DNA from 3 places in the Paenibacillus sp. CB74 genome. Region 2 is predicted to be linked to each of the others. Evidence: predicted binding sites of a transcription regulator. Region 2 holds the regulator's gene; each other region holds the start of a gene.
What was found. Region 2 encodes Rex, which represses fermentation and respiration genes when NADH is low (regulators of the CRP and FNR family bind a similar motif). Its sites were predicted from a motif close to TTGTGAAATATTTCACAA; they were not measured.
Positions count from the first base shown of each region.

Region 1 (2,281 bases), 910 kb from region 2:
TGGCTTTGGGATTATGTTCAGTCATTATTGCTCCGATCGCAGGGCGCTGGATTGACAGATCGGGATCACGGCCAGCTTTAATCGTATCAGCTTGGTTAATGACCATTGGCTCTGTACTCATCGTATTCATGAATGAAACTTCTCCAATCTTTGTTGTCATTGTTGCCTTGGCTTTATTTGGCATAAGTAACGGTCTAAACGCGGTTGGCATGCAAGCAGCTCTGTTCAAAAGCACACCCAAAGAAATGATAGGTGTTTCATCGGGGATTTTTAATACATCACGCTACCTGGGGACCATCATATCATCGTTATTGATTGGTATCGTTATGGGGGATACATTCAATGTGACAGGATTTCAGACGCTTGGAATTATCCTTACGGTATTGGCTGCATCACTGATCATCATGAGCGTACGCGGCGAGGCAGATGCGGTGAGTCCAGAGCAAATAAGCAAGCAAATAAAATAGTGAATCCACGTGCAATACCACGTTTACACCCAATGAATCAATAGCTCTATTGGGTGTATTTTTTGTTTTTCACCAAGTTGTCAGAAAGAGTTGATCCTTTCTTGAACGTTTAGGGTAGAAGACGTGACGTTGATTGAATTAGGTAAAAATAAAGATATAATAATTTTGATTATTAGGTCTCGCATAGCATTTTCTATGCATTTAATATCAGGAATCAACAGGAGTAATCGCAAAGTACATGTGACAACATATCGTTGTAGCGTACTTTGTGAAAATTTTCTCTTATCCTAAACACACGAATTACAGGAACGTCCTAATCTGATATTAAATGCAACCAGTGAGTAGCAGACCTGATCATAAGCAAATATTTATCACTAAAAATCAACAGATTTTGAAAGGAGGCAACATAAAGAATGGCTATTGATACGGTGTTATGGAGCAGACTGGTGACTGGTTTGACACTCGGATTCCACGTTATTTTTGCAACGCTTGGTGTTGGTGTACCTTTGATGATTGCTATTGCAGAGTTCATCGGTATTCGGAAGAAGGATCACCATTACATACTTATGGCAAAGAGGTGGTCCAGAGGATTTGTCATATCTGTGGCGGTTGGTGTGGTGACAGGTACAGCGATATCGCTGCAATTGGCACTGGTGTGGCCGAATTTCATGAAATTGGCCGGGAATGTTATTGCACTGCCACTATTTATGGAAGTATTCGCGTTCTTTTTTGAAGCGATCTTCTTGGGCATTTATTTGTACACGTGGGATCGGTTCAAAAATCCTTATATCCACTGGTTGCTGACTATACCAGTTGTTGCCGGGGCAGGGATGTCTGCTGTCTTTATCACGACAGTAAATGGATTCATGAACCAGCCTGAAGGCTTTGTCATGGAAGCAGGTCAATTCTTGGCAGTGAATCCTGTACAAGCAATGCTGAATGCGGCGACGTTCTCCAAAGTATTTCATGTATTAAGCTCGGCCTATTTGACAGGAGCTGCTCTGTTAGCTGGAATTGCAGCCTTGGCGATGCTGAGAAAAGGGGTGTCAGCCTACCACAAAAAGGGCCTGAACCTCATGATGGCCGTTGTTCTGGTCTTCAGCTTATTAAACTCCTTAGCAGGAGATGTATCTGCCAAGTTTTTGGCTGAGCATCAACCGGAGAAGCTCGCGGCTGCCGAGTGGCATTTCGAGACGGAAAGCGGCGCGGATCTGATCTTATTAGGATGGCTGAATGCTGAGCATGAAATCATAGGTGCTCTCCATTTGCCGAAAGTGCTCAGCTTTCTTGCCTTTGGAGACTTTAACGCCGAGGTAACCGGGCTGAATGAATTTCCACCCGATGAGCATCCGCCGTTACTTGTGCATTACTTGTTTGATCTGATGGCTGGAATCGGTTTCGCACTGCTTGCGATCTCATCTCTGTATTTCCTGTTTGTGTTCTGGAAGAAACGCAACCAGTTTAACAAGTGGATGCTACGCATGGTTGCACTCAGTGCACCGCTTGCATTTCTGGCCGTTGAGATGGGCTGGTTCTATGCAGAGATCGGGCGGCAGCCCTGGATCATCCGAGGTTATATGCGCGTAGAAGAGGCCGCCACTTCGTCACCGAGTGTACGAATTTTATTTTTCGTCTTCTTGCTTCTGTACATCGTGCTTGGCGTCATCTGTGTGCTCGTGCTGAGACGTTTGTTCAATAACAATCCTGCTGAGCTTGAGATGGAGAAATGGTTGAAAGAGAAGCGTGATCAATCAGCCAAGGGAGGGGAGCAGGCCTGATGAGTTATGAATTAATTGGTATATCGGTACTCTGGC
Region 1 is NZ_CM146009.1:1,947,991-1,950,271, reverse strand. It holds gene ACX9NY_RS08735 (MFS transporter) at 1-467, shown strand, start outside; gene ACX9NY_RS08730 (cytochrome ubiquinol oxidase subunit I) at 881-2,245, shown strand; gene ACX9NY_RS08725 (cytochrome d ubiquinol oxidase subunit II) at 2,245-2,281, shown strand, end outside.
Region 1: a site for Rex is predicted at 734-751, ahead of ACX9NY_RS08730 (cytochrome ubiquinol oxidase subunit I). Genes of this name have one in related genera too.

Region 2 (2,281 bases):
TGAAGCGCACCGGTATTGTTCAGGAAGATGGATTTAGCACCATATGAAGTTCCGAGTAGTAACGCTTCGCCCGCTGGCACGGCAGTCGGATCACCAGACACACCTTTGTGGATCAATGCAGCCAGTCTCATTTCTTCAAACATATCCAGGTTGTTGTTGCTTGCCGGTCCGTCGGTTCCGAGTGACACGGTAACTCCTGCTTTCAGTAATGCAGGTACCCGCGCAACACCGGAAGCGAGTTTCAGGTTACTTCCCGGGTTATGGGATACAGCCACATCATGGCGGGCCAAAATTTCAATCTCTTCATCATTTAGATGCACCGCATGTGCTACCAGGGATGGACGGGAGAAAAAGCCCAGTTTCTCCAGATGTGCCACAGGACGCAGTCCATAGTCTGTAACGTTCTGCTCCACTTCACGAAGCGTTTCCGACATATGTGTATGCAGCGGAAGGTTAAGATCATTTGCGACCTGTACAAGCTTCTCTATGTAGTCAGGAGGGCATGTATATGGTGCGTGTGGCGAGATTACGGTTGTGATGCGACCATCTGCCTGTCCATTCCACTCACGCGCAAACGCTGCCGACTCCTCCAGCTTCCGCAATTGCTCTTCTTCCGAGCACAGCCCGATTACACCACGTGCAAGTGCTGCTCTAACGCCGGATTGTTCCACAACTTTGGCAACCTGATCCATGTGATCATACATGTCCAGGAAAGCTGTAGTTCCGCCTTTCAACATTTCAAGCACGGATAGCGAAGTTCCCCAATATACGTCTTGAGAAGTCATTTTTGCTTCCATCGGCCACATTTTTTCCTGCAACCATACTTGTAACGCAAGATCGTCCCCGTGTCCTCTAAGCAACGACATCGCTGCATGACCATGCGTATTGATCAGACCCGGCAGGAAGAACAATCCTTTTCCATCCACTTTGGTACAATTTTCGTCTCCATCCGGCAATGTCTCACCAATATGCACAATCTTGTCATTCTCGACAACCATGTATCCATGAACCACGTTCCATGTAGTGCCTTCATTAACGGCAAATTTGCCGTTGTGAATTACCCATCTATTTGTTGTCATCTTCCTCGTCGTCCTTTCCAGTCTCCAAGTAATAGGCCAAACTAAGCAGATCCGTTGTAAAGTCAGCATGGTGAATGCGGATATGTGGCGGTGTTTTTAGAATGGTTGGTGCAAAATTAAGAATCGCTTCGATTCCCGACTCAATAAGTTGATCGGCTACATTTTGAGCTTCCGTATCCGGAACTGTAATAATTCCGATGCGGATGTTATCTGTCTTAACCGCTTCCGTTAATTCATTCATTGGTTTTACCGTCAAACTGTTGATTTGACTACCAATCTTCGGTCCATATGCATCGAATACAGCAACAATCTTCATGTTGTCTTTCAGATATGCGTTGTAGTTGGACAAGGCCTGTCCCAGGTTACCAGCACCTACCAAAGCTACATTAATTTGCTGATCAATTTTGAGAATGTGACGAATTTTCTCGATCAAATAGGATACATCATACCCGATCCCTTTTCGACCAAAATCACCGAAATAAGCCAGGTCTTTTCGAATTTGGGCCGGATTCAGATCCAACCTCTGTCCAAGCTCTTGAGAAGAAACAGTAGCCACCTCACGCTGATGCAACTCGTTCAAATAGCGCAAGTATACAGGCAGACGTCGTACCACCGCTTCCGAAATTTTATCCGATTTCATTCTTGCTCCCCCTTACCAATGCCACGATAAAATAATAGATGAAAAGATGAGCATTCTGTATAAACTCAAAGATAGACGTGACATTTTATACAGAATGCTCTTTGTAATTTAGGTTATAAGTTCTTACGTGCAACTGCTTTAATCGGATACGGAAATATCTAATAAAGTTTAACGCCAAACGATAGTGTCATGCAATGATATAACGAACAAAGTTAACCATTATTCTTGTTCATTAAGAGGTTTTTCTAACCACTCGGTAATTCGGGGAACCATCTGCTCCGTGAGCATATGCTCCATTTTGGGACCAGGTAATGAATATAAAAAGAATTTGCCATAGTACGCTTCGATCACACGTGTATCATAAACAATGACAATACCTCTGTCCTTCGCTGTTCGCACCAACCGGCCAAATCCTTGCTTGAAACGAATGACCGCTTGCGGCACAGACAGTTTCATGAATGGATTTTTCTTTTGCTCCTGGAGCAATTCACTCTTGGCTTCAACCAACGGATGATTCGGCGGCTGGAAAGGCAGACGCACAATAGCGAGACAGGTCAGTGCT
Region 2 is NZ_CM146009.1:1,041,197-1,043,477, reverse strand. It holds gene ACX9NY_RS04840 (amidohydrolase) at 1-1,079, opposite strand, end outside; gene ACX9NY_RS04835 (redox-sensing transcriptional repressor Rex) at 1,066-1,719, opposite strand; gene dinG (ATP-dependent DNA helicase DinG) at 1,939-2,281, opposite strand, start outside.

Region 3 (2,281 bases), 340 kb from region 2:
CTTATTTAATCTGAAGAGAAGTCTGTCCTATGGACAGGCTTTTATTTGTTTTCATGTGGAGAGGAGAATAAATAACATAATATATATTATGTTAACTTATGATTTAAATAATCATAATTATAATCACATTCACAATCATAGTTATAATCAAAATCAAACCAAAGGGGACCATCTGAAGCTTCTCTCTGGAAGACTCCAATGGTCCCTTTGGGTATGACAGATATGTTAAATCACAACGGTTAACGTGCTTGATCGTTCACGACATGAATGATAAGCAGTCGGATTATTCCAAGCCAGCGATCTGTTCTTTTAATTTGTTAGCAGAAGCCTGGAAAGCCACTTTTTCGGTTTCATTCAACGGAAGAGGAAGGATCTCACGCACACCGTTGCGATCAACAACACATGGAACGCCCAGATATACATCCGATACGCCATTGTAATCTTCAAGCAACGTGGACACGTTCAGAACGGAGCCTTCGTTGCCGAGAATTGCAGCTACAATGCGGTCCAGAGCAAGGGCGATTGCATAGGAAGTGGCCCCTTTGGCATTAATAATCTCATACGCTGCATTTTTGGTACGGTCGAAGATATCCTGCTGTGTTTCTTCATCCAATTCCAGATCTGTTCCTGCAACGTTAGCCAGGCTCCATACCGGTACTTCGGAATCACCATGCTCACCAATAATGTGGGCGTGAATACTACGTGGGTCGATCCCTTTATTCTTACCAATGAGGTAACGGAAACGTGCGCTATCGAGCAATGTGCCTGAACCGATGACACGGGAAGCAGGCCATCCGCTTTGTTTCCAAGAAGTATAGGACAAAATATCTACAGGATTCGTTGCAATTAACAAAATACCATGAGAATTCACTTCAGTAATACGCTCAATAATTTCTTTGAAAATGCTTGCATTTTTCTTCAGCAGATCAATCCGGGTTTCGCCTGGTTTCTGGGAGGCACCTGCTGTAATAATAATGATATCTGCATCTTTGCAGTCGGAATAATCGCCAGCCCATACTTTCACGCCTCCCGTAAACGGAAGACCGTGGTTCATATCCAGCATTTCACCGGTTGCCTTATCATGATTCACATCCACAAATACCAACTCGGACGAACGCTGTCTCAACATTAGCGTGTATCCCGTTGTTGTTCCCACCGCACCCATGCCTACAATCACGACACGACTTGGTTTCAATGCTGCACTATTTGTCATGTTCATATCCACTCCTTTTGGGTTATACTCCCATCCATATTAAGGGATTACAGAATAGAAAGCGAGTGTTGTCTATAAAATAGTTCACATTACATGTCTTTTTACCAATTATTCCGTCGAAAAACAATTTAGGATGAAATTAATGATAATAAATGTGCAACACCTAGCCCAGAGCTTCAGTTAAAAAGAGGGAGTAGGGCAGCCCTAGAGGGGGCAATGAGCCTTTTACGCAAGGTTTGTGGTAGAATAGGAGCAGTGGATTCTGATGAATCGTAAATATAACGCCATAGGACAGGCATGCGCGCCTGTATATTGGATGAGAGAGGTGGAACCCACTTGCGTTTGCAATGGATCAAAATCGCGCAGACAGCATTGCTGTCTATAGGTATAGCAGCCTTACTAGCTGCATGCACCGACTCAGATCAACCTCCGGAAGCAGAACCTCCGCAGCAGCAGGAGGATTCCGGGAATACAGGGCAGACATTAACTGTCGTTCCCCCTGTCAACAGTACAGAATCTGCGGATATGGCCAAGTATCAAATACAGACCCGTTTGACCGATTTCCAGTTGCTTAATGACAATGGAGGGTTGGCATGGGGGGTGACGCGTAATGCGCTGCGTCTGTACTATACACAGGATCAAGGAAAGACCTGGACCAATATTTCACCTTCGGAAAATGTACAGTTTCCGGCTAACCCTCAATATGGACAAAGCATTTATTTTGTAGATCGTACGCACGGTTGGATTGTTCGCGAAGGCATGGGTGGAACAGACACCATGGTGCTTCGTACCAACAATGGAGGGGTAAGTTGGAGTCTGTCATCGCTGTCCAAGACGGATAAAGTGACTGCGATCTCCTTTGTATCTCCTGAAAAAGGATGGATTCTCACCACGGTGGATACCGCTATTGGTAAGCAGGACAAGAAACTGTACTTTACCGAAGATGGTGGAATCACTTGGAACCGGATGTCTTCCAGTGATGAAGATGGCAAACAGGAAGCAGAAGAGATTTCTCAACGTGGATACACAACAGGTATGACCTTCTCCGATCCGAAGCATGGTTTCCTA
Region 3 is NZ_CM146009.1:1,386,121-1,388,401, forward strand. It holds gene ACX9NY_RS06375 (L-lactate dehydrogenase) at 284-1,213, opposite strand; gene ACX9NY_RS06380 (WD40/YVTN/BNR-like repeat-containing protein) at 1,550-2,281, shown strand, end outside.
Region 3: a site for Rex is predicted at 1,286-1,303, ahead of ACX9NY_RS06375 (L-lactate dehydrogenase). Genes of this name have one in related genera too.